Regions from separate parts of the Kitasatospora sp. NPDC058063 genome, predicted to be linked through region 1. Evidence: predicted binding sites of a transcription regulator. Region 1 holds the regulator's gene; the other holds the start of a gene.
What was found. Region 1 encodes HrcA, which represses chaperone genes, less so after heat shock. Its sites were predicted from a motif close to TTNGCACTCNGNNNNNCNGAGTGCNAA; they were not measured.
Positions count from the first base shown of each region.

Region 2: a site for HrcA is predicted at 12,254-12,280, ahead of groES (co-chaperone GroES). Genes of this name have one in related genera too.

Region 1 covers NZ_JBHVSD010000006.1:370,488-385,922, forward strand. Annotated here, with positions in the region: gene ACFVUY_RS13425 (PDZ domain-containing protein) at 1-2,605, opposite strand, end outside; gene ACFVUY_RS13430 (16S rRNA (uracil(1498)-N(3))-methyltransferase) at 2,761-3,510, opposite strand; gene dnaJ (molecular chaperone DnaJ) at 3,586-4,725, opposite strand; gene hrcA (heat-inducible transcriptional repressor HrcA) at 4,802-5,836, opposite strand; gene htpX (zinc metalloprotease HtpX) at 6,126-7,046, shown strand; gene ACFVUY_RS13450 (hypothetical protein) at 7,079-7,663, shown strand; gene ACFVUY_RS13455 (DUF3097 domain-containing protein) at 7,695-8,528, shown strand; gene ACFVUY_RS13460 (Uma2 family endonuclease) at 8,519-9,076, opposite strand; gene hemW (radical SAM family heme chaperone HemW) at 9,117-10,346, opposite strand; gene ACFVUY_RS13470 (AMP-dependent synthetase/ligase) at 10,404-12,326, opposite strand; gene ACFVUY_RS13475 (ABC transporter ATP-binding protein) at 12,633-14,366, shown strand; gene ACFVUY_RS13480 (ABC transporter ATP-binding protein) at 14,522-15,435, shown strand, end outside.
Region 2 covers NZ_JBHVSD010000023.1:94,851-110,285, forward strand. Annotated here, with positions in the region: gene glmS (glutamine--fructose-6-phosphate transaminase (isomerizing)) at 1-538, shown strand, start outside; gene ACFVUY_RS32470 (Uma2 family endonuclease) at 576-1,127, opposite strand; gene ACFVUY_RS32475 (NAD(P)H-hydrate dehydratase) at 1,308-2,783, shown strand; gene alr (alanine racemase) at 2,924-4,123, shown strand; gene ACFVUY_RS32485 (alpha/beta fold hydrolase) at 4,120-5,355, shown strand; gene tsaE (tRNA (adenosine(37)-N6)-threonylcarbamoyltransferase complex ATPase subunit type 1 TsaE) at 5,441-5,938, shown strand; gene ACFVUY_RS32495 (hypothetical protein) at 6,071-6,265, shown strand; gene ACFVUY_RS32500 (hypothetical protein) at 6,307-6,873, opposite strand; gene tsaB (tRNA (adenosine(37)-N6)-threonylcarbamoyltransferase complex dimerization subunit type 1 TsaB) at 7,028-7,684, shown strand; gene rimI (ribosomal protein S18-alanine N-acetyltransferase) at 7,708-8,196, shown strand; gene tsaD (tRNA (adenosine(37)-N6)-threonylcarbamoyltransferase complex transferase subunit TsaD) at 8,189-9,280, shown strand; gene ACFVUY_RS32520 (hypothetical protein) at 9,277-9,537, shown strand; gene ACFVUY_RS32525 (polysaccharide deacetylase family protein) at 9,588-10,526, shown strand; gene ACFVUY_RS32530 (methyltransferase domain-containing protein) at 10,548-11,732, opposite strand; gene ACFVUY_RS32535 (hypothetical protein) at 11,771-12,100, opposite strand; gene groES (co-chaperone GroES) at 12,421-12,726, shown strand; gene groL (chaperonin GroEL) at 12,843-14,471, shown strand; gene ACFVUY_RS32550 (LysR family transcriptional regulator) at 14,604-15,435, shown strand, end outside.

The sequences.
Region 1 (15,435 bases):
CCTCGTCGGCGAGCGGGACGACCACCGGGTGGCGCCGGTCGGTGCCGTCCTTCCCGGCCACGGTCAGCTCGACCGGCTGGCCCGCCGTGCCGGCCAGCAGCGGGGCCGGGCCGGTGACCGGGTCCACCGGGCGGCCGTTGACGGCCAGCACCGCGTCGCCCGGGCGGACGGCCGCGCCGGGCGCGGCCAGCGGCGAGCGGGCCCTGGGGTCGGAGGACTCCCCGGGCAGGATCCGGGCGATCCGCCACCGCTCGCCGTCCCGGACCAGGTCGGCGCCGAGCAGGCCCTGGCGCCGGGCGGGCTCGGTGTACCGGCCGTAGGGCATCACGTAGGCGTGCGAGGTGCCGAGTTCGCCGTGCACCTCCCAGAGCAGGTCGACCAGTTCGTCGTGCGAGCCGACCCGTTCGACCAGCGGCCGGTAGCGCTCCAGCACCCCGTCCCAGTCGACGCCGGAGAGGTCGGGGCGCCAGAAGTTGTCCCGCATCAGCCGGCCGTTCTCGGCGTACATCTGCCGCCACTCGGCGGCCGGGTCGACGGTCACCCGCAGCCGGGCGAGGTCGACGGTGGTCTCCTCGTCGTCGCCGCCCTTGTGGTCGGCCGGGACGACCCGCAGCTCGCCCTCGTCCAGCACGGCCGCCCGGGTGCCGTCCGCACTGACCGAGAAGCCGTCCAGGCCGTGCACCAGCTGCTCGACCCGGCGCTTCCTCAGGTCGAAGCGCTCCAGCACCGGACGGGGCCGGTCGTCGTCCAACGAGGCGGCCTCGTCGCCGAGTTCGCCCATCAGCGGGGCCCTGGTCCAGAGCACGCCGTCCTTAGCGGCGGCCAGGTCCTCGAAGCGGCCGCCCTCGACCGGGAAGGGGACGATCCGGTCGGCGATGCCGTCCAGGTCCACCCTGGTCACCGGCGCGGCGTCGGCCGCCGCCTCCTCGCCGTCCGCCTTCCGGGCCTTCGGCTCGTCCTCCTCCCCGCCGAGCGGGCGCCCGGCCCGCTGCGGCCCGAACGGGGAGGGCGTGTCGGCGGCCAGCGTGACCAGATAGGGGCGGCAGCCGTTCGGGAAGGACAGGTCGAAGACGTGCGCGTCGTAGACCGGGTCGAAGTTGCGCACCGACAGGAAGGCCAGGTAGCGCCCGTCCGCGGTGAAGGAGGGCGAGGTGTCCACGAAGCGCGGCTGGGTGACCTCGCCGACCGTCCGGGTGGCCAGGTTGGCCAGCACGATCTGGCGCAGCGAGTGGGGGCCCATCCCGCGCACCGGGCGCGACCAGGCCAGCCAGGCCGAGTCCGGGCTGAAGGCCGGCCCGCCGGCCTCGCCGTCGGCGCTGCGGTCCAGCTCGTGCACGGCGCCGTCGGCCAGCGAGACCAGCAGCACCCGGCCGTCGTGCACGCCGAGCGCGGCCTGCTTGCCGTCCGGGGAGACCACCAGCGAGTTGACCCGGCCGAGCTGCCCGGCGGCCAGCCGGCGGCGCTCGGCGCCGTGCAGGTCGGGGGCGAACTCCAGGGCGTCCTCGCCCTCGGCGTCGGACACCCACAGCACGCCCTGGGCGCCGTCCTCGCCCGGCACCACCCGGACCAGCCGCCCGCGCACGCCCGGGGTCTCGTCCAGCACCCGGGCCGGGCCCTCGCGGTGGGTCAGCCAGTGCACGCTGCCGCGCACCACCACGGCGCTGCCCCGGCCGGTGCGGTCGGGGGCGACGGAGTCCAGCCAGTGCGCGGCGGGCACCGGGCGGGGGCGGCGCCCGGCCCGCGGACCGGCGAGGCGGACGTCCAGCCGGCGCGGCTCGGCGCCGTCCAGGTCGTCCAGCAGCCAGAGGTCGCCGGCCCGGTGGAGGACCACCCGGGTGCCGTCGGTGGTGGCGCCGCGGGCGTAGAAGCCGTCCGGGTCGGCGGTGTGGCGGCGCAGGTCGGTGCCGTCCGGGCCGCTGGACCACAGCTCGCCGACGCCCTCGTGGTCGGACAGGAAGGCGATCCGGCCGCCCCGCCCGCCCGGCCCGGCCACCCACAGCGGGGAGTCCAGCTGCCCGTCCAGCTCCGCGTGGACGCGGACGAACTCGTCCCGGCCCAGCCACAGCTTGCCGGCCCGCCCGCCCCGGTACCGCTTCCACCAGGCCGGGTCGCGACCGTTGACGCTGCTCAGCAGCACCCGGTCCCCGCCCGGCTCGAAGGCGAGCCCGCCGACCGGCCCGTACGGCAGCCGCTGCGGCTCGCCGCCGTCCAGCGGCACGGCGTGCGCCCAGGTGCGGCGGAAACTGGCCTCGCCCGCGGCGGTGGCGGCGATCGGGCGGCCGTCGGCGGTCCAGCCGAGCACCCGGGTCTGGTGGCTGCCCCAGTGGGTGAGCCGGCGCGACGGGCCGCCGTCCACCGGCACCACGTGCACCTCGGGCGCGCCGTCCCGGGTGGAGGTGAAGGCGAGGTGCCGCCCGTCCGGGGAGAACCTCGGGTGGTGGACCGGCAGGTGGTCCGCCGTCAGCCGCCAGGCCCGGCCGCCGGCCAGCGGGGCGAGCCAGAGGTCGTCCTCGGCGACGAAGGCGACCAGGTCGCCGTGCAGGTGGGGATGGCGCAGGTAGGCGCCCGCCGAGCTGTTCGAGGAGGTGCTCAGGGAGTCCGTCACCCGGCCAGCCTAAGCAGGTGCGCGTACGATCCGCGCCGTTTTTCCCAGACTTCCGGCGCCGCCCGCGGAGGGCTGTTACGCCCTCCCGGGAACCGCCCCGCAGGCCGCCCCGACCGCCTGCACGGCTGCCGTCGCAGCGCCCGTCACAGCGGCCGTCACGACCAGCGGCCGGTGCGCCCGAGCAGCAGCGCGCCGGCGGCCACCCCGGCGGTCGAGGTGCGCAGCACCGAGGAGCCCAGCCGGTACGGCTTGGCGCCCGCCTCGGCGAAGGCGGCCAGCTCCTCCGGGGAGACCCCGCCCTCGGGGCCGACCACCAGCACGATGTCCCCGCCCTCCGGCAGCCCGGCGTGCGCCAGCGGCTCGGCGCCCTCCTCGTGCAGCACGGCGGCGAACGCGGCCCGCGCCAGCACCGGCGCCAGCTGCCGGGTGGTCATCGGCTCGCGGACCTCGGGGAAGCGCAGCCGGCGGGACTGCTTGCCCGCCTCCCGGGCGGTGGCCCGCCACTTGGCGAGCGCCTTGGCGCCGCGCTCGCCCTTCCACTGGGTGATGCAGCGCGAGGCGGACCACGGGATCACCACGTCCACGCCGACCTCGGTCATCGTCTCCACGGCCAGCTCGCCGCGGTCGCCCTTGGGTAGCGCCTGGACGACCACGATCCGCGGCGCGGGCTCCGGCTCCCGGCGCACGGCGGCGACCGTCACGTCGATCGCGTCCTTGCCGAGCACCTCGGCGACCGTGCCGTCCACCCCGAGTCCCAGCCCGTCGGCCAGGGTGACCGCCTCGCCCGGCTCCAGCCGCTTCACCGCGGCCGCGTGCCGCCCCTCCGGGCCGTCCAGGCGCACCACGGCCCCGGGCACGGCGGCGGCGATCCGCTCGGTCTCGACGACGAAGACGGGCGCGGTCATGACGGGGGTACCTCCAGGAGTGGGACGGGAACACGAAAGGGGTGCCGGGATCCCCCGGCACCCCTCCGCGGACGACTACCGGCCGTTGAAGGCGTCCTTCAGGCGGGAGAACAGGCCCTGCTGGCCCGGCGCGAACTGGCCGGACGGCTGCTCCTCGCCGCGCAGCACCGCGAGGCGGCGCAGCAGCTCCTCCTGCTCGGCGTCGAGCTTGGTGGGCGTCTTCACCTCGACGTGCACTATCAGGTCGCCCCGGCCGCCGCCGCGCAGGTGGGTGATGCCCCGGCCGTGCAGCGGGATCGACTGGCCGGACTGGGTGCCGGGCCGGATGTCGACGTCCTCCAGGCCGTCCAGGGTCTGCAGCGGCACCCGGGTGCCGAGCGAGGCCGCCGTCATCGGGATGGTGACGGTGCAGTGCAGGTCGTCCCCGCGCCGCTGGAAGATGGCGTGGGTGGTCTCGGCGATCTCGACGTACAGGTCGCCGGCCGGGCCGCCGCCGGGGCCGACCTCGCCCTCGCCGGCCAGCTGGATCCGGGTGCCGTTGTCGACGCCGGCCGGGATCTTGACGGTCAGGGTGCGGCGGGCGCGCACGCGGCCGTCGCCGGCGCACTCCGGGCACGGGGTCGGCACGACGGTGCCGAAGCCCTGGCACTGCGGGCAGGGGCGGGAGGTCATGACCTGGCCCAGGAAGGACCGGGTGACCTGGGAGACCTCGCCCTTGCCGCGGCACATGTCACAGGTCTGCGCCGAGGTGCCGGGGGCCGCGCCCTCGCCACTGCAGGTGGTGCAGGTGACGGCGGTGTCGACCTGGAGTTCCTTGGTGGTGCCGAACGCGGCCTCCTCCAGGGTGATCTCCAGCCGGATCATGGCGTCCTGGCCGCGGCGGGTGCGCGAGCGCGGGCCGCGCTGGCCGGCCGCGGCGCCGAAGAAGGCGTCCATGATGTCGGAGAAGCCGAAGCCCGCCGCGCCGGCGCCGAAGCCGCCGGCACCGCCGCCGCCCGGGGACAGCGGGTCCCCGCCGAGGTCGTAGACCTGACGCTTCTGCGGGTCGGAGAGCACCTCGTAGGCGGCGTTGATCTCCTTGAACCGCTCCTGCGTCTTCGGGTCCGGGTTGACGTCCGGGTGCAGTTCGCGTGCCAGGCGCCGGAACGCCTTCTTGATCTCGTCCTGCCCCGCATCCCGTCGGACGCCGAGTACCGCGTAGTAGTCCGTGGCCACCAAATGCTCCGCTTGTTCCGCCTGTAGTAGTGCTGCGACTGGACGCCACCGTCAAAAATTTTAACGGTGGCCCTTGCTAGGACTCGGCCAGGATCTGGCCCACGTACCGTGCCACCGCTCGCACCGCCCCCATTGTGCCGGGGTAGTCCATCCGGGTCGGACCGATCACACCCAGTTTCGCCACGCTCTCGTCGCCCGAACCGTAGCCGACCGAAACGATCGACGTGGAATTCAGCCCTTCATAGGCGTTCTCCCGCCCGATCCGGACCGTCATCGCGGCGTCCGCGGTCTCACCCAGGAGGCGGAGCAGGATGACCTGCTCCTCCAGGGCCTCCAGCACCGGCTGGATGGTGAGCGGGAAGTCGTGCCCGAAGCGGGTCAGGTTGGCCGTGCCGGCCAGCATGATCCGCTCCTCGTTCTGCTCGGCGAGCGTCTCGAACAGGGTCGCCAGGACCGTGCTGACCGTCGGCCGGTCGGCCTGCTCGAACAGCGCCGGCAGCTCCTCCAGCAGCCCCGGGACCTCCGGGAGGCGCCGGCCGGCGGCTCTCGCGTTGATCCGGGCCCGAAGGTCCGCCAGCACCGTCTCGCCGACCGAGCCCGGGCAGTCGACCATCCGCTGCTCGACCCGGCCGGTGTTGGTGATCAGTACCAGCATCACCTTGGCCGGGGCCAGCGCCACCAGCTCGATGTGCCGGACGGTGGAGCGCGTCAGCGAGGGGTACTGCACCACCGCGACCTGCCTGGTCAGCTGGGCGAGCAGCCGCACGGTGCGGGCGACCACGTCGTCCAGGTCGACCGCGCCGTCCAGGAAGTGCCGGATGGCCCGGCGCTCGGGGGCGCTCATCGGCTTGATCTCGGCGAGCTTGTCGACGAAGAGACGGTACCCCTTGTCGGTCGGGATCCGGCCGGCACTGGTGTGCGGCTGGTGAATGTAGCCCTCCTCCTCCAGCGCCGCCATGTCGTTGCGGACGGTCGCCGGCGAGACCCCGAGGTTGTGCCGTTCCACCAGGGCCTTGGAGCCGACCGGCTCCTCGGTGCCCACGTAGTCCTGCACGATCGCGCGGAGTACGGCGAGCTTGCGTTCGTCCAGCTGGCGGACCTCACCGGCCATGGGGCACGCACCTCCGTCTTCGCACGTTGTCCGACTGTGTCCCTCGCTGCTGCGGGCCGCTCCGGGAGGCCCCCGGTCTTGGCACTCTGAACGTACGAGTGCCAGAACCGTACCTGCCAGTGTAAGGCCCGGGTCCTACGGCAGGAACGGCCCGAGGGACGTGATCCTCCCCGCAGTTCCGGACACGGCCCGCGGGGCCCCGGCGGTTCGATCCTCCCGGCACCGGGGTGGTGCCGGGAGGCCGTCCGGGTGGCAGCATCGAAAGCGACGGCGAACGGAGGAGCAAGCGATGTCGAGCTCGGGCCAGCACACCCGTTTCGCGCCCGACCGCGGCCTGACCGGCCGCATGGTCGCGACGATGTTCGTGATCGGGTTGCTGTACGTCGGTTTCACCGGCCTGCTGATCGCGCTGCTGCGCGGCGCCTGGCCACTGATCGTCCTGATCTCCGGCGGGCTGTTCGTGGCCCAGTTCTGGTTCAGCGACAAGATCACCGAACGGGCGATGGGCGCCCGCCAGGTGTCCCCGGAACAGTTCCCCCAACTCCACGGCACCGTCGACCGGCTCTGCGCCCTGGCCGACATGCCCAAACCGCGGGTGGCGGTCGCCGACAACGACATGCCGAACGCCTTCGCCACCGGCCGCAACCCGCAGAACGCGGTGATCTGCGTGACCACCGGGCTGCTGCGCCGGCTGGAACCGGAGGAGCTGGAGGGAGTCCTCGCGCACGAGCTGTCGCACGTCGCCCACCGGGACGTCGCGGTGATGACGATCGCCGGGTTCCTCGGCGTCCTCGCCGGGGCGATGACCCGGATCGCCGTGTACGGCGGGTTCATGGGCGGCGGGCGCAACAACAACGACCAGAACGCCGCCATCCTGGCGCTGATCATCCCGCTGGTGTCGATCGTCGTCTACGCGATCAGCTTCCTGCTCACCCGGCTGCTCTCCCGCTACCGCGAACTGGCCGCCGACCGGGCCGCCGCCCAGCTCACCGGCCGGCCCAGCGCCCTGGCCTCGGCGCTCACCAAGGTGACCGGGCAGATCGCGGCCATCCCCAGCAAGGACCTGCGCCAGGCGCAGCCGTACAACGCCTTCTACTTCGCCCCCGCGCTGAGCGCCCGGGAGGCCGCCACGCAGCTGTTCTCCACCCACCCCAGCCTGGAGAAGCGGCTGGAGCAGCTGGCGAGGATCTCCGAGCAGCTCGGCCACTGAACCCGCCGAGCCCCTGACGCGAAAGGACCGCCGTGGGAATCCTGGACACCCTGTTCGGCCGCACCAAGCCCGTCAAGCCCGACCTCGACCAGCTGTTCGGCGTGCCGTCCGCCGCGCTCACCCTGGAGGCCGGGGCCGGGTTCACCCCCACCGGGCTCGGCTCGGTCTGCTTCGCGGCCGTCGAGGGCGCGGCCTTCGTCCAGGTCGAGCAGCAGGTCCGGGCCCTGCTGGACGCCGACACCGAGCGCGGCGGCGTCCCGGTGGAGGCCTCCAAGGACGACTACGGCTACTCCTGGCTGCTCGCCCGGCACCGGCCCGAGGAGCTGCCGGAGCTGGTCAACGACCTGCACGCGGTCAACAGCGAGCTGGAGGCGAACGGCTTCGGGCCGCAGCTGCTCTGCTCGCTGGTCGCCTTCCGCGATCCGCAGGGGCGGTCGCTGGCCCTGGTCTACCTCTACAAGCGCGGGACGTTCTACCCCTTCGCCCCGATGCCCGGCGGCGGGGAGAAGCGCAACAGCCCGCTGGAACTGCAGGTCAACGCGATGCTGGGGAACGACCTGCGGCTGGAGAAGGACCTGAGCCGCTGGTTCCCAGTCTGGGGCGCGCCGGGCCTCTGACACACCGTCCGCCGTCCCTATGATCACCCGTATGCGCAGCCGCCAGTACGGACCCGACCTGACCCCGCCGTGGAAGAAGCCGCAGCCCGCCCCGGAGGTGCCCGCCGAGCGGGACCTGGTGGTCGAGGAGGCGGCGACCGGCTTCTGCGGGGCGGTGGTGCGCTGCGAGAAGACCGCCGAGGGGTTCACCGTCACCCTGGAGGACCGGTTCGGCAAGCACCGGGTGTTCCCGCTGGTGCCGCGCGGCTTCCTGCTGGAGGGCCGGGCCGTCACCCTGGTCCGCCCGGCCGGCCCGGCCCCCGCCCGGACGCCGGGCCGCACCGCCTCCGGCTCCGTCGCCGTCCCGAACGCCCGCGCCCGGGTCGCCCGCGAGTCCCGGATCTACGTCGAGGGCCGGCACGACGCCGAGCTGGTCGAGCGGGTCTGGGGCGACGACCTGCGGATCGAGGGCGTCGTCGTCGAGTACCTGCGCGGCATCGACGACCTGCCCGCGATCGTCGCCGACTTCGCCCCCGGCCCCGGCCGCCGCCTCGGCGTCCTGGTCGACCACCTGCTGCCGGGGACGAAGGAGCACCGCATCGCCGCCCGGGTCACCGGCGACTCGGTGCTGGTCGTCGGCCACCCCTACATCGACATCTGGCAGGCCGTGAAGCCCTCCAGCGTGGGCATCCCCGGCTGGCCCGCCGTCCCGCGGGGCGAGGACTGGAAGGAGGGCACCTGCCGCCGCCTCGGCTGGCCGGTGGACACTCCGGCGGCCTGGAAGCACATCCTGTCGAAGGTGAACAGCTACAAGGACCTGGAGCCCGAACTGCTGGGCCGGGTGGAGGAGTTGATCGACTTCACGGCCCTGCCGGGTCAGGAGTAGGTGCGGAACTCCGCGGTGTCCAGCGTGATGTCGAGCAGATCCAGCGGAATCGACTCGCCGAACTTCGCGGTCCGCTCGACCGCGTAGTCCGGCAGCCCGGAGGCCGCCGCTCGACTCGGCTCGGTGAGCAGGACACAGACACCCTTGATCGGGTCGACGATCAGATATGCGGGAATCTGGCCCTCTGCATAGAGCTCCCGCTTGGTCCGGTAGTCGCGAAGCACGCTGGTCTTCGAAACCACCTCGACCGCCAGGGTGACCGCAAGCGCGGGCAACAGCCGACCGCTCTCCTCCGCAGCCCCCCGCTCAAACACGACCAGGTCCGGCTGCGGCTCACTGGCCTCGCGGGGAAAGGCCACATCCTGCGTGGTCAGTGCGTTCCACCGGGTGTACGGCGTCTGGTGCTGGATGGCCCGGATGATGAGGTTGTGGACCATGTCCGGCCCGGCCATCATCACGATTTCCCCCCTGATGAGCTCGGCTTTGAAGCCTTCGGGGACCTCCAGATTCTCGAAGATCCCCGTCACCCGGTCATCGATGGCGGTCATTGCGCGCTCCCTACGACGGCTGACACCACGTTAACGACACTCAGTCCACCAAGTCACGCACAACCGCGTCCGCCAGGAGGCGGCCCTGGAGGGTGAGGGCGGCGCGGCCCTGCTCGTAGGGACCGGCGGCGAGGAGGCCGTCGGCGAGGTGCCGGTCCGCCGCCCTGCGGCCGGTGCCGGTGAGCAGGTCGAGGGGGATGCCGTCGACCAGGCGCAGCTCCAGGAGGATCCGCTCGACGCGTCGGTCCTCCTCGGCCAGCACCTCGCGGGCCAGCGCCGGGGTGCGCTGCTCGGCGAGGGCCTGCGCGTAGGCGGCGGGGTGCTTGGCGTTCCACCAGCGGACGCCGCCGACGTGGCTGTGGGCGCCGGGGCCCGCGCCCCACCAGTCGGCGCCGGTCCAGTACAGCTCGTTGTGGCGGCAGCGGCCCTCGGGGGCGGTGGCCCAGTTGGAGACCTCGTACCAGGAGTAGCCGGCGGCGGCGAGCGCCTCCTCGGCGATCAGGTAGCGGTCGGCGTGCACGTCGTCGTCGATCATCGGCAGTTCGCCGCGCTTGACCCGGGCGGCGAGCCGGGTGCCCTCCTCGACGATCAGCGAGTACGCGGAGACGTGGTCGGGCCCGGCGCCGATGGCGGCGTCCAGGGAGGCCCGCCAGTCGTCGTCGGACTCGCCGGGGGTGCCGTAGATGAGGTCGAGGTTGACGTGCTCGAAGCCGGCCGCGCGGGCCTCGGCCACGCAGGCCTCGGGGCGGCCCGGGGTGTGGTGGCGGTCGAGCAGCTTCAGGACGTGCGGGCGGGCGCTCTGCATGCCGAAGGAGAGCCGGTTGTAGCCGCCCTCGCGCAGTTCGGCCAGGTACGCCGGGTCGACCGACTCCGGGTTGGCCTCGGTGGTGACCTCGGCGTCCTCGGCGAGCCCGAACTCCTCGCGGATCGCGGCGAGCATCTTCACCAGGTCGCGGGCGGGCAGCAGGGTCGGGGTGCCGCCGCCGAGGAAGACGGTCCGCACCGGGAGGTCCGTGTCCCCCAGCACCTTCCGGGCGAGGCGGATCTCGGCGACCACGTTGTCCGCGTACGTGTCCTGCGAGGCGACCGCCCCGGAGGAGCGCAGCTCGGTGGCGGTGTAGGTGTTGAAGTCGCAGTAGCCGCAGCGGCTGGCGCAGTACGGCACGTGCAGGTAGAAGCCGAACGGCCGGTCGCCCAGCCCGTCGAGGGCGTGCGCGGGCAGGGAACCGTCGGACGGCACCGGATCGCCGTCGGGGAGTGCGGAGGGCATGAGCCCATTGTCCCGTACGGCGCACCCGTTCGGGTGAGCCGTACGGGGCGGGGCGGCTCAGGCCTCGTTGGCGCCCGCGTACATGGCCGCCACGGCGTCCGCGTAGGTCCGCTCGACCACCGGGCGCTTGATCTTCAGGCTCGGGGTGAGCTCGCCGTGCTCGATGTCCAGGTCGCGCGGCAGCAGGTGGAACTTCTTGATCGTCTGCCAGCGCTGGAGGTCGGCGTTGACCCGCTTGACGAAGCCCTCGATCAGCTGGTGCACGGCCGGCTCGGCGGCCAGTTCGGCGTAGCTCCTGCCGGCCAGGCCGCGCTCGGCGGCCCACGGCAGGAGCACCGCCTCGTCCAGGCCGATCAGCGCGGTGCAGAAGTTGCGGCCGTTGCCGATCACCAGGATGTTGCTGACGAACGGGCAGACCGCCTTGAACTTGCCCTCGACCTCGCTGGGCGCCACGTACTTGCCGCCGGAGGTCTTGAACAGGTCCTTCTTGCGGTCGGTGATCCGCAGGAAGCCGTCCGGAGTGAGCTCGCCGATGTCCTCGGTGTGGAACCAGCCGTCCGACTCCAGCACCTCGGCGGTCTTCTCCGGCAGGTTGTGGTAGCCGCGCATGACGCCCGGGCCGCGCAGCAGGATCTCGCCGTCCTCGGCGATCCGCACCTCGGTGCCGGGCAGCGGGCGGCCCACCGTGCCGATCCGCACGTCCTCCGCGCGGTTGACGCAGGAGCCGGCGCTGGTCTCGCTCAGCCCGTAGCCCTCCAGGATCGGCACCCCGGCGCCGATGAAGAAGTAGCCGATCTCCGGGGCGAGCGCGGCACTGCCGGAGACCGCACCGCGCAGCCGGCCGCCGAAGGCCGCCCGGATCTTCGCGTACACCAGCTTGTCGGCGAGCGCGTGCTGCGCCCGCAGGCCCAGCGGGGCCGTCTCGGTGCCGGTGGCCACCCGGCTCTCCTGGACCGCCCGGGCGTGCTCGCGGGCGACCTTCGCCGCCCACAGGAAGATCTTGTACTTGGCGCCGCCCTCGGCCCGGGCCTTGCCCGCGATGCCGTTGTAGACCTTCTCGAAGATGCGCGGGGCCGAGGCCATGATGGTCGGCCGGATCACCGGCAGGTTGTGGATGATCCGGTCCACCCGGCCGTCCACCGCCATCACGTGCCCGGTGGCGATCTGCCCGGAGATCAGCGTCTTGCCGAACACGTGCGACAGCGGCAGCCACATGAACTGCACGTCGTCGGGGCCCAGCAGTCCGCTGGCCTCCTGCGCCCGGCCCTCGTACGCCCAGCAGTCGTGCACCAGGCGCACGCCCTTGGGGCGGCCGGTGGTGCCGGAGGTGTAGATGAGGGTGGCCAGCTGCTCCTTGTCGAGCCCGTCGACGGCCTTCTCCACCGCGTCCGGGTGCTCCGCCAGGTACCGGGCGCCGCGCTCCTCCAGCTCCGCGAGGGTGAGCAGCTCCAGGCCGGCGCTCTCGGGGGCCTCGGCCGGCGCGTCGAAGAGGATCACGGTGCGCAGCTCGGGCAGCTGGTCGAGCTGCTCGACGGCCTTGGCCAGCTGGGCCGCGTTCTCGGCGAACAGCGCCCGGGAGCCGGAGTCGGAGAGGATGAACGCCGTCTCGTCCGCGTTGGTGCTCGGGTAGACGGTGGTGATCGCGGCGCCCGCGCACATGGCGCCGAGGTCGGCGACGATCCATTCGAGCCGGGTCGAGGAGGCCAGGGCCACCCGGTCCTCGGGGTGGATGCCGAGTGCCATCAGGCCGGCGGCCACGGCCTTGACCCGGGTCGCGGTCTGCGCCCAGGTGAGCGAGCGCCACTGCTCTGCGCCGGGCGCGCCGTCGGCGGCCTGCTCGTCCACGGGCGAGGGGTAGCGGTAGGCCTCGGCGTTCGGGGTCAGGGCGACCCGCTCCAGGAACAGGTGGGCGACGGAGGCCGGACGCCCGGCGACGAGGTCGGACCTGCCGGAGCCGATCAGGGACTGCGCGGAACTCAACGAGGACCTCCGGGGGCGGGTGGCCGTCTGGATTGTCGCGGCGTCCGTGGGGGCGGTCGCCGGGCCCCGGTTCACCTGAACGGTACCGGTCAGTAACAAAGGGGCAATCAGCAGCCTAGGGGGAAACCGGTCATTCCGTAAGAGGGCAGCGCCCGACGGCACGCCCCCGCGCCACCGGTGCCGGACCCGTCCGTTCGGCAAAGGCCCGGCAAACCTCCGGCTCCCGCACGCCGAATGACCTGTACGACGCTACAGAACACGGAGAATTGGGGTGCGAACCCGACCGGCGACGACAAGAGTGTGCTAGTGCTGATCAGACTGCTGAGGGCGTACCTGCGCCCGTACTCCCGACCGATCACCCTGCTGGTACTGCTCCAGCTGGTGTCCACCCTCGCGGCGCTCTACCTGCCGACGCTCAACGCCGACATCATCGACGACGGCGTGGTCAAGGGCGACACCGGCTACATCCTGCGCGTCGGCGGGGTGATGATCGCCGTCACCGTCCTCCAGGCCCTGTGCTCGGTCGGCGCCGTCTTCATCGGCGCGCGCACCGCCATGGCCTTCGGCCGGGACGTCCGCGCCGCCGTCTTCGACCGGGTGCAGAGCTTCTCCGCCCGCGAGGTCGGCCAGTTCGGCGCCCCCTCCCTGATCACCCGGACCACCAACGACGTCCAGCAGGTCCAGATGCTCGCCCTGATGAGCTTCACGCTCATGGTCGCCGCGCCGATCATGTGCGTCGGCGGCATCATCATGGCGCTCAACCAGGACGTCCCGCTGTCCGGCCTGCTGCTCGCCGTCATCCCCGCGCTCGGCGTCGTCGTGGTCCTGCTGGTCCGCGCGCTGCGCCCCCGGTTCCGCAGCATGCAGGAGCGGATCGACACCGTGAACCGGGTCCTGCGCGAGCAGATCACCGGCATCCGGGTCATCCGCGCCTTCGTCAAGGACGACCAGGAGCAGGCCCGCTTCGCCGACGCCAACGAGGACCTCACCCAGGTCGCCCGCCAGGTCGGCCGGCTGATGTCCATCATGTTCCCCGCCGTCATGCTGGTGGTGAACGTCTCCAGCGTCGCCGTGCTCTGGTTCGGCGCCCACCGCATCGACAGCGGCGCCATGGAGATCGGCGCGCTCACCGCGTTCCTCTCCTACCTGATGCAGATCCTGATGAGCGTCATGATGGCCACCTTCATGTTCATGATGGTGCCGCGCGCCGAGGTCTGCGCCGAGCGCATCGAGGAGGTCCTCGGCACCCGCAGCAGCGTCGTCCCGCCCACCGACCCCGTCCGGAAGGTACTGCGCCGCGGCAACCTGGAACTGCGCGACGTCGACTTCCGCTACCCCGGCGCCGAGGCCTCGGTGCTGCGCGCCATCGACCTCACCGCCCGCCCCGGCGAGACCACCGCGATCATCGGCTCCACCGGCAGCGGCAAGTCCACCCTGCTCGGCCTCGTCCCCCGGCTCTTCGACGCCACCTCCGGCCAGGTCCTGCTCGACGGCGTCGACGTCCGCGAACTCGCCCCCGCCGCACTCGCCGAGAACGTCGGCATCGTCCCGCAGAAGCCCTACCTCTTCTCCGGCACCGTCGCCAGCAACCTCCGCTACGGCCGGCCCGACGCCACCGACGAGGAGCTCTGGCACGCCCTGGAGATCGCCCAGGCCAAGGAGTTCGTCGAGAAGCTCCCCGAAGGCCTCGACGCCCCCATCGCCCAGGGCGGCGGCAACGTCTCCGGCGGCCAGCGCCAACGCCTGGCCATCGCCCGGACCCTGGTCCGCCGGCCATCCGTCTACCTCTTCGACGACTCCTTCTCCGCGCTCGACTACGCCACCGACGCCAAGCTCCGCAAGGCCCTCGCCCGCGAAACCTCCGACGCCACCGTCCTGATCGTCGCCCAGCGCGTGTCCACCATCCGCGACGCCGACCGGATCGTCGTCCTCGACGAGGGCGCCGTCGTCGGCACCGGAACCCACCACGAGCTGATGGCCGACAACCCGACGTACCGGGAGATCGTGCTCTCCCAGCTCACCGAGCAGGAGGCGGCGTGACCACGCCCGGAAAGCCCGACCTGGACAAGGGGCAGGCCCCCGGCGGCGCCCCCACGGACACCCTGAAGAAGGACGCCCCGCCGAAGGACACCGGACTGCCCAGCGACTCCCAGGCCGCCGCCGCCCGCCGCGGCCCCGCCGGCCCCGGCCGCTTCATGGGCGGCCAGGGCACCGAGAAGTCCATGGACTTCAAGGGCTCCGGCAAACGCGTCCTCGGCCTGCTGCGCCCCGAACGCAACACCCTGATCGGCGTCCTGATCCTCGGCGTCATCGGCATCGGCTGCGCCGTCATCGGCCCCAAGATCCTCGGCGACGCCACCGACCTGATCTTCGCCGGCGTCGTCGGCGCCCGCTTCCAGGCCGGCACCTCCAAGGAACAGGTCGTCGACGGGCTGCGCGCCCACGGCGAGGGCGGCGTCGCCGACCTGCTCTCCTCCGTCGACTTCACCCCCGGCCAGGGCATGGACTTCGGCGCCATCGGCACCGTCCTGCTCTGGGTGCTCGGCATCTACGTCGCCTCCGCCGTCTTCGGGATCTTCCAGGGCCGACTGGCCACCCGGGCCATCCAGGCCGCCGGCTACCGGCTGCGCCAGGACGTCGAGGCCAAGCTCTCCCGGCTGCCGCTCAGCTACTTCGACAAGCAGCCGCGCGGCGAGGTGCTCAGCCGGGTCACCAACGACATCGACAACATCGGCCAGTCCATGCAGCAGACCCTCGGACAGGTCGTCAACTCGCTGCTCACCGTGGTCGGCGTGCTCGCGATGATGTTCTGGATCTCCCCGCTGCTCGCCGTGATCGCACTGGTCTCGGTGCCCGCCTCGGTGATCGTCGCCACCAAGGTCGGCAAGCGGGCCCAGCCGCAGTTCGTCCAGCAGTGGAAGTCCACCGGCCAGCTCAACGCCCACATCGAGGAGATGTACACCGGCCACACCCTGGTCAAGGTGTTCGGGCGCCAGCAGGAGTCCGCGGAGACCTTCCGCGAGCACAACGACGCGCTCTACCAGGCCAGCTACAAGGCCCAGTTCATCTCCGGCACCATCCAGCCCGCGATGATGCTGATCGGCAACCT
Region 2 (15,435 bases), on a different contig from region 1:
CAAGGAGCTCGGCGACGCGCCGAAGCAGGTCGAGCAGGTCCTGGAGACCATGGAGCCGGTGCGCGAGCTGGCCCGCTCGCTGGCCGACGCCCGCTCGGTGCTGTTCCTCGGCCGCCACGTCGGCTTCCCGGTGGCCCTGGAGGGCGCGCTCAAGCTCAAGGAGCTGGCGTACATGCACGCCGAGGGCTTCGCGGCGGGCGAGCTCAAGCACGGTCCGATCGCGCTGATCGAGGAGGGGCTGCCGGTCGTCGTGGTCGTGCCCTCGCCGCGCGGGCGCTCGATCCTGCACGACAAGATCGTCTCCAACATCCAGGAGATCCGGGCCCGCGGTGCCCGCACGATCGTGATCGCCGAGGAGGGCGACGAGGCCGTCGTCCCGTACGCGGACCACCTGATCCGCATCCCGGCCACCCCGGTGCTGCTCCAGCCGCTGGTCGCCACCGTCCCGCTGCAGGTCTTCGCCTGCGAGCTGGCCACGGCCAAGGGCCACGAGGTCGACCAGCCGCGCAACCTGGCGAAGTCGGTCACCGTCGAGTAGTCGCTCGGCGGCACGGCGCCCCTGCGGTGGCTGCGTCCTACCGCAGGGGCGCCGTGTCGAGCGTGAAGGAGAACGGGGCGGGGAGGTCGATGGGCTTGCCGAACTCGATCCTGGTCTGCGTGGCGTAGTCGCCGCCCTGGGGGTTGGTGAAGAGCGTGACCACCCCATCGTCACGGTCGATCAGCAGGTAGCAGGGGATGCCTGCGGAGGCACAGCCCTTGCGCTTGGGCTCGCGGTCCTTGTGCGGGTTGATCGAGGTGATCTCGAAGACGAGCAGGACGCCTTCGGCCGGGGCCCAGGAGTCCGCGTTCTCGAAGTGGCCGACCGGGCTCACGGTGCCGTCCGGGATGAACCGGCTCTTGGGGCCGATGATCAGGCCCTTGTTCCCCGAGAGGTCCAGATCGATCGCGGCCTTGCGGAAGAACTGCTTGGCGAGCAGCGAGAACGCGGTCTCGTGCGCTCCGTCCGGCGGCGGCGTCACGACGATCTCCCCTTCGATGAATTCAGCCTTGCTTCCCAGCGGGGTGTCCAACTCCAGAAACGCCTGGAGGAGGCTGTCCTCGCCCAGTGGGTGCTCAGTAGCTGGCATGGCGACCATGGCCCTCCTCCCTCCTGTGGGTCCGTGCCGAGCCACAAGGTAGGCGTACGGACCGGCACCGGCGGGGGATCGAAGTGGTTGTCACTCGAAAGTGTGCCGCAGGCCCGGCTCCCGCGGGGCGGTGGCGCGGGCTAGCGTCGGAGGCAGCCGACCGCTGAAGGAGTTCTCCCCATGCGTCATGCACACCCTGTGGAAACCGTCCGGGCCGCCGAGGCCGAGCTGATGGCGCGGCTGCCGGAGGGCACCCTGATGCAGCGGGCGGCCGCGGGGCTGGCCGCGACCTGCGCGCGGCTGCTGACGCGGCGTCGGGGGCGGGTGTACGGCAGCCGGGTGACGGTGCTCGCGGGCAGCGGGGACAACGGGGGTGACGCCCTGTACGCCGGGGCCGCGCTGGCCCGGCGCGGGGCGCGGGTGACGGCGGTGCTGCTGGCGCCGCAGAAGGCCCACCCGGGCGGGCTGGCCGCGCTGCGGGCCGCCGGCGGGCGGGTGACGGCGGAGCAGGAAGTCGGCCTGGCCGACTTCTCGCGCGCGGACCTGGTGCTGGACGGCATCGTCGGCATCGGCGGCCGGGGCGGGCTGCGCCCGGAGGCCGTGCCGTACGCCCAGGCCGAGCGGCACGGGATCGTGGTGGCGGTGGACCTGCCCAGCGGGGTGGACGCCGACACCGGGGAGGTGCCGGGCGCCGCGCTGCGGGCCGACGTCACGGTCTGCTTCGGCACGTACAAGCCCGGGCTGCTGGTCGACCCGGGCGCCTCGTACGCGGGCGCCGTGCAGCTGGTCGGAATCGGGCTGGAGCCGCCGGAGGCGGACGTGACGGCCCTCCAGCACGCGGACGTGGCGGCGCTGCTGCCGCTGCCGGGCGCGGAGAGCGACAAGTACCGGCGCGGCGTGGTCGGGGTGGCGGCCGGCTCGGCGACCTACCCGGGGGCGGCGCTGCTGGCGGTGGCCGGGGCGCTGCACGGCGGCGCGGGCGCCGTCCGGTACGTGGGCACGGCGGCCGAGGAGGTGGTGCGGCGCTTCCCGGAGGTGCTGGTCACCGAGGGCGGGCCGGCCGGCGCCGGACGGGTGCAGGCCTGGGTGGTCGGGCCGGGCGGCGGCGAGGGGGCGCGGCAGGCGCTGACCGAGGCGCTGGCGAGCGACGTCCCGGTGCTGGTGGACGCCGACGGGCTGACCGAACTGGGCCGGCTCGGCCCGGACGTGCTGGCCGGCCGCACCGCGCCCACCCTGCTCACCCCGCACACCGGCGAGGCCGCCCGGCTGCTCGCCGGCGCCGACGGCGGCACACCGCCGGCCGCCGCCGACCTGGCCGCGGCCCGGCTGGCCACCGCCCGGCGGCTGGCGGCCGGCTACCGCGCCACGGTGCTGCTGAAGGGCTCCACCACGGTGGTCGCCGATCCGGGCGGAGCCGTCCGGGTGAACCCCACCGGCACCTCCTGGCTGGCCACCGCCGGCAGCGGCGACGTGCTGGCCGGGCTGGCCGGCTCCCTGCTGGCGGCCGGCCTCGCGCCGCTGGACGCCGCGTCCGTGGCCGCCTACCTGCACGGCCTGGCCGGCCGGGAGGCGGCGGGCGTGCCGGGCGCCCCGACCACGGCGCTCGCGGTGGCCGGGGCGCTCCCGGCGGTGTGGCGGGCGGTCCGCGCGGGGTGACCCCCGGAACCGGGACATCCGGTTGCGGCGTCCTGAACGGGGTGAACGGGCGGTCCGCCGCACGTCGGCGCGTCGTAGGGGTCCGCCGCGCCGACGGGCCGTTCGGCGAGGACTCCGGGACGTCTGGGAGACTGACCCTGATGACAACTGCGAACACGACCGGCACAGCCACCCGCACCGACGGCCTCCGGGCCGAGGCGACCATCGATCTCGCCGCCCTGCGCGGCAACCTCGCCGCCCTGCGCGAACGCGTCGGCGGCGCGGCGGTGATGCTCGCCGTCAAGGCGAACGCCTACGGCCACGGCGCGGTCGAGTGCGCCCGGGAAGCGGTCGCGAACGGGATCGGCTGGCTCGGCTGCGCGACGCCGGACGAGGCGCTGGCGCTGCGGGCCGCGGGCATCCGCCCGGAGCAGGCCCGCATTCTGTGCTGGCTGTGGACGCCGGGCGGGCCCTGGCACGAGGCGCTGCGCGCCGACCTGGACATCTCGGTCAGCGGCCAGTGGGCGCTGGACGAGCTGCTGCCCGCCGTCCGCGAGACCGGTATCCCGGCCCGGGTGCACCTGAAGGCCGACACCGGCCTCGGCCGCAACGGCTGCCAGCCGCACGACTGGCCGCGGCTGGTGGCCGCCGCCCGCCGGGCCGAGACGGAGGGGCTGCTGACGGTCGTCGGCGTCTGGTCGCACTTCGCCGCGGCGGACGAGCCGGGCCACCCGTCGATCCAGGCCCAGCTGGACTCCTACCGCGCCGCGCTGGCCACGGCCGAGGCCGCCGGGCTGCGCCCCGCGGTCCGGCACCTGGCGAACTCCCCGGCCACCCTGCTGCTGCCCGAGTCGCACTTCGACCTGGTCCGCACCGGCCTGGCCGCGTACGGGCTGTCGCCGGTGCCGGAGGTGGGCTCGCCGGCCGACTTCGGGCTGCGCCCGGTGATGGCGCTGACCGCGCGGCTGGCGCTGGTCAAGCACGTCCCCGGCGGGCACGGGGTCAGCTACGGCCACCACTACACGACGCCGGGCGAGACCACCCTGGGCCTGGTACCGGTCGGCTACGGCGACGGCATCCCCCGGCACGCCAGCGGCACCGGCCCGGTGCAGATCGACGGCAAGTGGCGCACGGTGGCCGGCCGGGTCGCGATGGACCAGTTCGTGGTGGACCTCGGCGGCGACACCCCGGCGATCGGCGACGAGGTGCTGCTGTTCGGCAACGGCGAGCGCGGCGAGCCCACCGCGGAGGACTGGGCCCGCGCCTGCGGCACCATCTCGTACGAGATCATCACCCGGATCGGCGCCCGGGTGCCCCGCCGCTACCTGGGCGGCAGCCACCCGGAGGGCCCGTCGGCATGACCGGCGCACCGGCCGAGGGCAGTCCGGTCGCGGCGGTCGCCAAGGCGGCCGGCGCCGCCTCCGGGGTGAGCCGGGCGGGTGTGATCGGGATCTCGGTCGGCGTACTGGCGGCCGGGGCGGCCGCGGGCGTCGCGGTGGAGCGGCTGACCGTCGGCCGGGCGATGCGCCGCCGGGCCCGGGCCGAGCTGGACGCGAACGCCCCGTACGGCTCGCTGCGCGGCCGTCCCAGGACGGTGGCCGCGCCGGACGGCACCGAGCTGTACGTCGAGCTGGACGGCACCGGCTGGAGCGGGCCGGACGGGGACGGCGCCGGCGCCGAGCCGCTGACCGTGGTGTTCTGCCACGGCTACTGCCTCAACCAGGACAGCTGGCACTTCCAGCGGGCCGCGCTGCGCGAGGGCATGCGGCTGGTTTTTTGGGACCAGCGCAGCCACGGCCGCTCCGAGCGCTCCCGTTCGTACCTGGCGGGCGAGCCGGCCGGCATCGACCAGCTGGGCGGCGACCTCAAGGCCGTGATCGACGCCGTCGCCCCGACCGGGCCGCTGGTGCTGGTGGGCCACTCGATGGGCGGCATGACGGTGATGGCGCTGGCCGACCAGCACCCGGAGCTGTTCCGCGAGAGGGTCGCCGGGGTGGCGCTGATCGGCACCCTCGCCGGGGACTGGAACGAGGTCAGCCTCGGCCTGCCGAGGGCCGGCGCGAAGCTGTTCAGGAAGGTCGCGCCCGGCATGGTGAAGCTGCTGGGCCGCCAGGTCGACCTGGTCGAGGCGACCAGGCGGCTGGGCTCGGACGTGGCCGCCGTGTTCTACCGGAGGTTCTCCTTCGGCGGCCGGGACGTCGACCCCGGCGTGGTGCGCTTCGCCGAGCAGCTGCTGGACGCCACCCCGATCGACGTGGTCGCCGAGTTCTACCCGGTGTTCGGCGCGCACGAGAAGTACGAGGCGCTGGCCGCCCTGCGGGGCCTGCCCGCGCTGGTGCTGGCCGGGACGAAGGACCTGCTGACGCCCTCGACGCACAGCGAGGCGATGGCCGCGCGGCTGCCCGGCGCCGAACTGGTCCTGGCCGAGGGCGCCGGGCACCTGGTGATGCTGGAGCGCCCGGAGCTGGTGGACCACGAGCTGGCGCGGCTGCTGCGCCGGGCCGCCGGCTTCGTCGGGGCGGCGCCGCTGCCCGCGGCCGTCCTCGACCTGGCCCGGGAGCGGGTCGCGGAAGCCGTCGTCGACCCCGTGTGAGCCCCGGTGGCGCGCGGATGTGGCACGGTAGCGGTGGCGGCCGGTGGTCGGTGCGCCGGTACGGACCGAAGGGCAAGACACGCGCATGGGCTCGCACGCCACTCTCACCGTCCCCACCCCGGAGCGGATGGGCCGGCTCGGCCGGGAGCTGGCCGCGCTGCTGCGGCCGGGTGACCTGGTGCTGCTCTCCGGGGAGCTGGGCGCGGGGAAGACCACGCTGACCCGGGGCCTGGGGGAGGGACTGCAGGTCCGCGGGGCGGTGACCTCGCCGACCTTCGTGATCGCCCGGGTGCACCCCTCGCTGGTCGGCGGCCCGGCGCTGGTGCACGTGGACGCGTACCGGCTGGGCGGGGACCTGGACGAGATGGAGGACCTCGACCTGGACGTCTCGCTGCCCGAGTCGGTGGTCGTGGTCGAGTGGGGCGAGGGCAAGGTCGAGCGGCTGTCCGAGGACCGGCTGGAGGTCCGGATCGAGCGCGCCATCGGCGGCACGGCGGACGGGGACGACCAGGACCCGCGCCGGGTCGTGCTGACCGGGATCGGCCCGCGCTGGGCGGACGCGGCGCTGGCGGACCTCGGATAGCCGACGGGCGCCAACGTCCCGCCGACGGGTGCCGACATCTTGCCGACAGGCTGTCGGCAAGATGTTGCGGGCGGGGTGCCGGGCGTGGTGGGATGGGTGCTGCGGTTAGGTCTGCCTAACTAGGGAGGCGCCATGTCGAGCACCACCCCCGCCCCGGAGCGCGCGGTCCCCGCCGCCGGGGCCGGAGAACCGGCCCGTCGCGCTCCGGGAGAGCCGATGCGGGCGCTGCTGGCCGCCTGCGCGGCCGCCGAGGCGGTGTCCACCCCGCCCGAACCGCGGCCCCGACAGGACGAACGGCCCGAGGCGCAGGCGCCCCGGGCCGCGTGAGGCCGGTCCTTCCGGGCCCGGGCCGTTCCGGGCCGTCCGGGTCAGGCGATCACGACCACCTTGGTGTCCTTGGGCGCGAAGTCCCAGAGCAGCTGCCCCTCGGCGCGCCCGCTGCGGATGCCGCCGGTCTTGGCGCTCGGGTCGGTGGTCGGCGTCGCGCCGTCCACTGCCGCGCTGAAGCCGAACACCACGCCGTTCTGCTGCGCGAAGCGCACCACGTGCTCGATCTGCTTGCCGTCCGTCCCGGTGGTGGTCTGGGTGCGGCTGTACACGGCGTAGCTGCCCGGGGCCGGCTCGACCGAGCCCGGGGTGACCGGGAAGGCGGCCGCGACCTGCGGGGTCTTCTTCGGGTCGACCAGCCAGACGTAGTGGCTACCGACCGAGTAGACCACCCGGATGCCGGTGCCCGAGGTGGTCGGCAGCGCCGGGACGGTCGGGGTGGCCGAGGCCGTCGGCGCCGCGGCGGTGGCGGTGCCGGTCGCCGTGGTGGTGGCCGTGGGCTTGGGGCCGCCGGCCCGGTCCTGGGCGCCGTTGGCCTGGAAGGCCAGCAGGCTCACCACCGCCAGGGCCCCCAGGGTCAACCCCGTGACCACCACTCCAGGACCCATCTTCGCCACGTTGCCGCTCCCGCCGCCGTCCCTTTACGTACGGCCCCATCGTGCCAGGTTCATCCGCGCGGGTCGCAGCGCCTCGGATGTGTGTTCCCGGGTGGTACACCTTGCCGATCGGCCGGTCGGCCCAACGCGGTCTAACCTTGACCCCGTGCTGCTGCTCGCGTTCGACACCGCTACCCCCGCCGTCACCGCCGCCGTCCACGACGGCACGGCCGTCCTCGCCGAGACCCACCAGGTCGACGCCAGGCGCCACGGCGAACTGTTGCTGCCCGCGATCGACGGGGTGCTGCGGGCCGCGGGGGTGGACAAGCACCGGCTGACCGGCATCGCGGTCGGCGTCGGCCCCGGCCCGTACACCGGCCTGCGGGTCGGCCTGGTGACCGCCGCCGCGCTCGGCCACGCGCTCGGGCTGCCGGTGCACGGCGTCTGCACCCTGGACGCGATCGCCTTCCAGGCCCGCGCCGAGGGCCTGGCCGGGCAGCCGTTCACCGTCGCCACCGACGCGCGCCGCAAGGAGGTCTACTGGGCCTCCTACGACGCCGAGGGCCGCCGCACCGAGGGCCCCGGCGTGGACCGCCCGGCCGAGCTGACCCCGCAGGAACGCTCCGTCGGCGCCGGCGCGCTGCTCTACCCCGACGCCTTCCCGGGCGGGCACGGCCCCGAGCACGTCTCGGCCGGCGCCCTGGCCGGGTTCGCCGCCGCCGAACTGGCCGCCGGGCGCGAGCTGCTGCCGAACCACCCGCTGTACCTGCGCCGCCCGGACGCCCAGGTCCCGGCCGGCTACAAGGCGGTGCTCCCGGCGTGAACCACGGCACCACCCTGCGCCCGATGCGCTGGTGGGACATCGCGCCGGTGCTGGAGCTGGAGCTGCGGCTCTTCCCCGAGGACGCCTGGTCCGCCGGGATGTTCTGGTCCGAACTGGCCGAGTCCCACCCCGGCGGAACCCGCCACTACACCGTCGCGGCCGCCCCGGACGGCACGATCGTCGGCTACGCCGGCCTGATGGCGATCGCCGGTGAGGGCGACGTCCAGACCATCGCCGTCGACGCGCGTCACCAGGGCGCCGGCCTCGGCGCGGCGCTGCTCACCGACCTGATCCGGGAGGCCGCCCGGCGCGAGTGCGCCGAGCTGCTGCTGGAGGTGCGGGTGGACAACCCGCGCGCCCAGCGGCTGTACGAGCGCCACGGCTTCGAACCGGTGGGCATCCGGCGCGGCTACTACCAGCCCGCCAACGTCGACGCGCTGGTGATGCGCCTCGACTCCCCGAGCACTGACAGCACTGACCCGAAGGACATTGAGGACACCCGCCATGGCTGACGAACCGCTCGTCCTCGGCATCGAGACCTCCTGCGACGAGACCGGCGTCGGCATCGTGCGCGGCACCACGCTGCTGGCCGACGCGGTCGCCTCCAGCGTCAACGACCACGCCCGCTTCGGCGGCGTCGTCCCGGAGATCGCCAGCCGCGCGCACCTGGAGGCGATGATCCCGACCATCCGGCGCGCCCTGGACACCGCCGGGATCAAGGCGAGCGACCTGGACGGCATCGCCGTCACCGCGGGCCCCGGCCTGGCCGGCGCGCTGCTGGTCGGCGTCAGCGCCGCGAAGGCGTACGCCTGGGCGCTGGACAAGCCGCTGTACGGGGTCAACCACCTCGCCTCGCACATCTGCGTCGACCAGCTGGAGCACGGCCGGCTGCCCTCGCCGACGATGGCCCTGCTGGTCTCCGGCGGGCACTCCTCGCTGCTGCTCAGCGAGGACATCACCAGCGACGTCCGCCCGCTCGGCGCGACCATCGACGACGCGGCCGGCGAGGCCTTCGACAAGGTCGCCCGGGTGCTCGGCCTCGGCTTCCCCGGCGGCCCGATCGTCGACCGCACGGCCCGCGAGGGCGACCCGAAGGCGATCGCCTTCCCGCGCGGCCTGACCGGCAAGAACGACCCGGAGTATGACTTCTCCTTCTCCGGCCTGAAGACCGCCGTCGCCCGCTGGGTGGAGGCCAGGCGCCGGGCCGGCGAGGAGGTGCCGATCGCCGACGTGGCGGCGTCCTTCCAGGAGGCGGTCACCGACGTGCTCACCCGCAAGGCCGTCAAGGCGTGCAAGGACAGCGGCGTCGACCACCTGATGATCGGCGGCGGCGTGGCGGCCAACTCGCGGCTGCGCGAGATGGCCCAGCAGCGCTGCGACCGGGCCGGCATCCGGCTGCGGGTGCCCCGGCCGGGCCTGTGCACCGACAACGGCGCGATGGTCGCGGCGCTCGGCGCCGAGATGGTGTGGCGCGGCCGCACGCCGTCCGCCTTCGACCTGTCCGCCGACTCCTCGCTGCCGGTGACCGAGGTCCACGTGCCCCACACCGACATCCACGGCCAGGCCTACGACGCCCTCGGCGGTGGCGCGGCATGACCGTCGCCGCGATGTGGGAGGCCCGGGCCGCCGACGGGCGCGGGCCCGAACTCGCCGCCTGGGCCCGGGAGTCGGCGCTGCCCGGGCTCCGCGGCTCGACCGGGCTGGAGCGCCTCGAACTGCTCACCGCCCCGGGCGGGCGGGTGCTGCTGATCACCTGGTGGAACGGCGAGCCGGTGCCCGTCGCCGACCCGCCGGCCGAGCTGCTCGGCCGCCCGGTGCACCGCTGGTCCTTCACCAGCGAGCACATGGAGTAGCCCCGTACCGGGAACCGCGCGACCGGCCGTTACCGTGCATAGCTGAGAGAATGCTGGACGGGAACCGGGAGCGCGCAGCGGTGATCAGGAACGGGCGGAGCAGGACCAGGACGTACGCGGCGGGGGCGGTGGCTCTGCTGGCCTTCGCCACCGGGTGCGGCGACAACGGGGGCGGCGGCAGCGCCGCCCCGGCCGCCGCGACCACGCCGGCCGCGCCCCGGCCCTCCGGCGCCGCGCCGACCGCGGCCGCGACCACCGCCGCCGCGGCCGGCGCCCCGGCGGGAGCGGGCGCGGCGGCCTGGGCCAAGTGGAACCTCACCCCGCTCGCCCCCGCCCCGGCGGCGCCCGCCGACAAGCCGATAAAGCTCGAACGGACCGGCCCTGTCCCGGTGTTCAGCGACGTGAAAACGAGCGACAAGGTCGTCTTCATCACCATCGACGACGGGGCCGAGAAGGACCCGAAGTTCGTCGAGATGCTCACCGACCTCAAGGTGCCGATATCGATGTTCCTGACCCGGGACATCGTCAAGAACGACTACGGCTACTTCAAGCCGCTCCAGGCCCTGGGCAACCACGTCCAGAACCACACCGTGGACCACCCGGTGATGAGCAAGATCCCGGCGGAGAAGCAGAAGTCCGAGATCTGCGACGCGCAGTCCGCGCTCACCCAGCAGTACGGCGCCGCCCCGCTGCTGTTCCGCCCGCCGTTCGGCGACGGCGCCAACACCCCGACGCTCAACACCTCCGTCCAGCAGTGCGGCCCGCGCGCGATGGTGCTCTGGCGCGAGTCGATGCAGATCCACGACATGCAGTACCAGGCGGCGGACAAGCAGCTGAAGCCCGGCGACATAATCCTGGCGCACTTCCGCGGCCCCAAGGAGCTCAAGGGCGCCACGATGACCCAGATGTTCGGCGACCTGCTGGCCCGGATACAGGAGCAGGGCTTCTCGGTGGCGCGGCTGGAGGACTACATCCAGCCACCCGCGTGACCGACGCCGCGGGTCGACCCCCTAGCGCGCCGCGACCGGCTGTCCCAGCATCATCAGCGGCCCGTTGTCGGTGCGGCTGAGGATCACCGTGACGCTGTTCGGCCCGGAGGGCTTGAGCTGGCGGCGCAGCTCCTCCGGGGTGATCGCCATCCCGCGCTTCTTGATCACCACCGTGCCGACCGCCCGCTCGCGCAGCAGCGCCTTCAGCTTCTTGATGTGGAACGGCAGCACGTCGGTGAGCTCGAAGGCGTGCGCGTACGGGGTGGCGACCAGCTCGTCCGAGGTCAGGTAGGCGATCTTCGGGTCGATCAGCCGGCCGCCCACCTGCCCGGCCACCTCGGCCACCAGGTGGGCCCGGATCACCGCGCCGTCCGGCTCGTACAGGTACCGCCCGACCGGGCCGGCCGGCGGGTCGGGCAGGTCGCCGCCGGTCAGGCTGGCGCCCTGCGGCAGCAGGGTGGCGCGGTGCGGGCTCGCGGCCCGGGTGCCGAACCAGAGCACGGCCTCCTTGACGTCGCCGTGGTCGGAGACCCACTCGGCCTCGGCGTCCTCCGGCACGGCCTCGTGCGGGATGCCCGGCGCGACCTTCAGCGCGCCGATCGGGGTCCGCCGGCCGGCCTCGATCGCCCAGGAGAGCGGCGGGGCGTACGCCTCCGGGTCGAACACCCGGCCGCGCGAGGTGCGCCGGGCCGGGTCGGTGAACACCGCGTCGTAGCCGCTGACGTCCACCTCGGCGACGTCCGCGCAGCGCACCTCGACCAGCTCGGACAGGCCCAGGGCGGCGGCGTTGGCCGCGGTGGTGGCGCAGGCCGCCGGGTCCTTGTCGACGGCCAGCACCTCGATGCCCGCCCGGGCCAGCGCCAGCACGTCCCCGCCGATGCCGCAGCACAGGTCCGCCAGCCGTCGGACGCCCAGCGCGGCGAACCGCTGCGCCCGCCACTCGGCCACGCTGCGCCGGGTGGACTGCTCGACCCCGTTGGGCGTGAAGTACATCAGGTCGGCGTCCGCCCCGAACTTCGCCCGCGCCCGCTGCCGCAGCCGCGCCTGCCCGAAGGCCGCCGAGACCAGCTCCGCCGGATGCTCCCGGCGCAGGCGGGTCGCCAGCGCCAGCTCCTCCTCGGGGGTGAACTCGCGCAATTCGGCGAGCAGGGCCTGGCCCTCGGGCGTCAGCAGCGGCTGGAGGTTCTCGGTGTCCACGGGGGCCATTCTCGCCGCTCGGCCGGTCGGTCACCGCAGCGCGGCGGTCACCGGCCGATGACGGGGATGCCGGAGGCGAGCCAGCCCACGAGCACGCCCAGCGGTGCCGCGGCCACCGCGGCGTACGGCGTGATCCGGTAGCCGAGGCGCCGGGTGCCCCGGTGGGTCAGGGCCAGCAGCACGAGCAGGACCACGATGCCGAAGACGTCCAGGGCCACCGTCCCGGGGCCGTACAGGGCGAGCAGCTTCAGCACGTTGAGCACGAGCGATCCGAGGAACACCGCGACGGCGGTCACCGCGAGCACCACCGCGGCGAGCACCAGGTCCGCCGCCCAGTGGATCCGCGGCGGCTCGGACGGGGCGGCCGGTCGGCTCACCGGAACACCCCCGGGACGAGCGGCGGCGCGGGCGGGGCGTCCTTCGCGCCGGAGGGTCCGACGCGTACCGGGGTGTCGGTCATGGCAGGAGTCTGCCCGAGGGAGCGCCGTCCGTACATGGGTACGGGAATCCGGACGCCCCAGGGCGCGTCGTTGGCACTCTGGTTGACTGAGTGCTAACACGGCCCTATGGTCGTCCTTGGCACTCTCCACCGGGAGAGTGCTAATGCGACGACGTGTGTCTGACCCCCGCGACGGCAGGCCCGCAGGATCGCCCTACCCGTTAGAAAACCCCGTAATCTCCGAAGGGGAGCTCGGACGTGACCACCAGCAGCAAGGTTGCCATCAAGCCGCTCGAGGACCGCATTGTGGTCCAGCCGCTCGACGCCGAGACCACCACGGCCTCCGGCCTGGTTATCCCGGACACCGCCAAGGAGAAGCCCCAGGAGGGCGTCGTCCTGGCTGTCGGCCCGGGCCGCTTCGAGGACGGCCAGCGTCTGCCGCTCGACGTCGCCGTGGGTGACATCGTCCTGTACTCGAAGTACGGCGGCACCGAGGTGAAGTACCAGGGCGAGGAGTACCTGGTGCTCTCCGCCCGCGACGTCCTCGCGATCATCGAGAAGTAAGACGTTCCGACCCGCCCCGGATCCGTGTCCCAAGTGACAGGGGCCCGGGGCGTGGTTGTTGGTTCACGTAGTTCGGCGGCCGGTGGGCCGGCCGCAGCCCCGAGGGAATAGGGAACATGGCGAAGATCCTGCAGTTCGACGAGGACGCCCGCCGCTCGCTGGAGCGCGGTGTCAACAAGCTGGCCGACACCGTCAAGGTGACCATCGGCCCCAAGGGCCGCAACGTCGTCATCGACAAGAAGTTCGGCGCCCCGACCATCACCAACGACGGTGTCACCATCGCCCGCGAGGTCGAGCTGGACGACCCGTACGAGAACCTTGGCGCGCAGCTCGTCAAGGAGGTCGCCACCAAGACCAACGACGTCGCGGGTGACGGCACCACCACCGCCACCGTGCTGGCCCAGGCCCTGGTCAACGAGGGCCTGCGCAACGTCGCCGCCGGTGCCGGCCCGGCCGCCCTGAAGAAGGGCATCGACAAGGCCGTCGCCGCCGTCTCCGAGCACCTGCTCTCGGTCGCCCGCGAGATCGAGGGCAAGGACGACGTCGCCGCCGTCGCGTCCCTCTCCGCCCAGGACACCCAGGTCGGCGAGCTGATCGCCGAGGCGATCGACAAGGTCGGCAAGGACGGTGTCATCACCGTCGAGGAGTCGAACACCTTCGGCGTGGAGCTGGACTTCACCGAGGGCATGCAGTTCGACAAGGGCTACCTGTCGCCGTACTTCGTCACCGACGCGGAGCGGCAGGAGGCGGTCCTGGAGGACCCGTACATCCTGATCAACCAGGGCAAGATCTCCTCCATCCAGGAGCTGCTGCCGCTGCTGGAGAAGATCCTCCAGGGCGGTGCCTCCAAGCCGCTGCTGATCATCGCCGAGGACGTCGACGGCGAGGCGCTGTCGACCCTGGTCGTCAACAAGATCCGCGGCACCTTCAACGCCGTCGCCGTCAAGGCCCCGGGCTTCGGCGACCGCCGCAAGGCGATCCTCGGCGACCTGGCCGTCCTGACCGGTGGCCAGGTCATCTCCGAGGAGGTCGGCCTCAAGCTCGACCAGGTCGGCCTGGACGTGCTGGGCACCGCCCGCCGCGTGACCATCACCAAGGACGAGACCACCGTCGTCGACGGCGCCGGTGACACCGAGGCCGTGGCCGGCCGCGTCGCCCAGATCAAGGGCGAGATCGCCGCGACCGACTCCGACTGGGACCGCGAGAAGCTGCAGGAGCGCCTGGCCAAGCTGGCCGGCGGCGTCTGCGTCATCAAGGTCGGCGCCGCCACCGAGGTGGAGCTGAAGGAGCGCAAGCACCGCCTGGAGGACGCCATCTCGGCGACCCGTGCCGCGGTCGAGGAGGGCATCGTCGCCGGCGGTGGCGCCTCCCTGGTCCACGCCGCCAAGGTGCTGGACGGCGGCCTGGGCCTGTCGGGCGACGAGGCCACCGGTGTCGCCGTGGTCCGCAAGGCGCTGCACGAGCCGCTGCGCTGGATCGCCCAGAACGCCGGGCTCGAGGGCTACGTCATCACCCACAAGGTTGCCGAGCTGGAGGCCGGTCACGGCTACAACGCGGCCACCGGTGAGTACGGCGACCTGCTGAAGGCCGGCGTCATCGACCCGGTCAAGGTCACCCGCTCCGCCCTGGAGAACGCCGCCTCGATCGCCTCCCTGCTTCTCACCACCGAGACCCTCGTGGTGGAGAAGAAGGAGGAGGAGGCCGACAACGGTCACGGCCACGGCGGCCACGGCCACTCGCACTGAGGCTCCGACGCCTGACCGGAGGCCCGGTCCGCGCCCCGCGAGGGGTGGCGGGCCGGGCCTCCGGCGTTCACCTTCACCGTTCAACTATCAGTAGAATTTTGCAGAATGCAAAGATTGCCTTATAACTAAGGCATGATCGAGGCCCGCCATCTGCGCGTCCTGCGTGCCGTCGCCCGCACCGGCTCCTTCTCCGCCGCCGCCCGCGAGCTGGGGTGTACGCAGCCCGCCATCAGCCAGCAGATGAAGGCGCTGGAGAAGTCGGTGGACACCCCGCTGGTGGTTCGCTCGGGCCGCGGGATGCAGCTCAGCGAGGCCGGCCGGGTCCTGCTCAAGCATGCCACCGGAATCCTCGCCGGGCTCTCGGCCGCCGAGGAGGAGGTGGCCGCGATCGCCGGGCTGCGGGCCGGGCGGGTGCGGCTGGTCTCCTTCCCGACCGCGAGTTCCACCCTGGTGCCGCCCGCGGTCGCCCGCCTGCGGGACGGCCATCCGGGGGTGCGCGTGTCGCTGGTCGAGGCGGAGCCGCCGGAGTCGCTGGCGATGCTGCGCGGCGGCGAGTGCGAGATCGCGCTGGCCTTCCGCTACCCGCAGTCCGACGGCGCCGTCGCGCTCCCGGCGCCGGCCCACGGCACGCCGCGCGAGGCGCGCGCCGAGGCCAATCTGGAGGCTCAGCAGCTGACCGCGGGGTCCGACTGGTCCGATCTGGTGGTCACCCCGCTGCTGGACGACCCGCTGGTGGGCCTGCTGCCCGCCGCCCACGGGCTGGCGGGGCGGGGCGGGGCGGTGGGGCTGGCCGAGCTGGCGGGGGAGCAGTGGATCGCGGGCTGCCCGCAGTGCCGGGGGCACCTGGTGGAGCTGTGCGCCGGGGCGGGCTTCGAGCCGCGGATCGACTTCGCGACGGACGACTATCCGGCGGTGGTCGGCCTGGTGGCGGCCGGGCTGGGAGTGGCGGTGCTGCCCCGGCTGG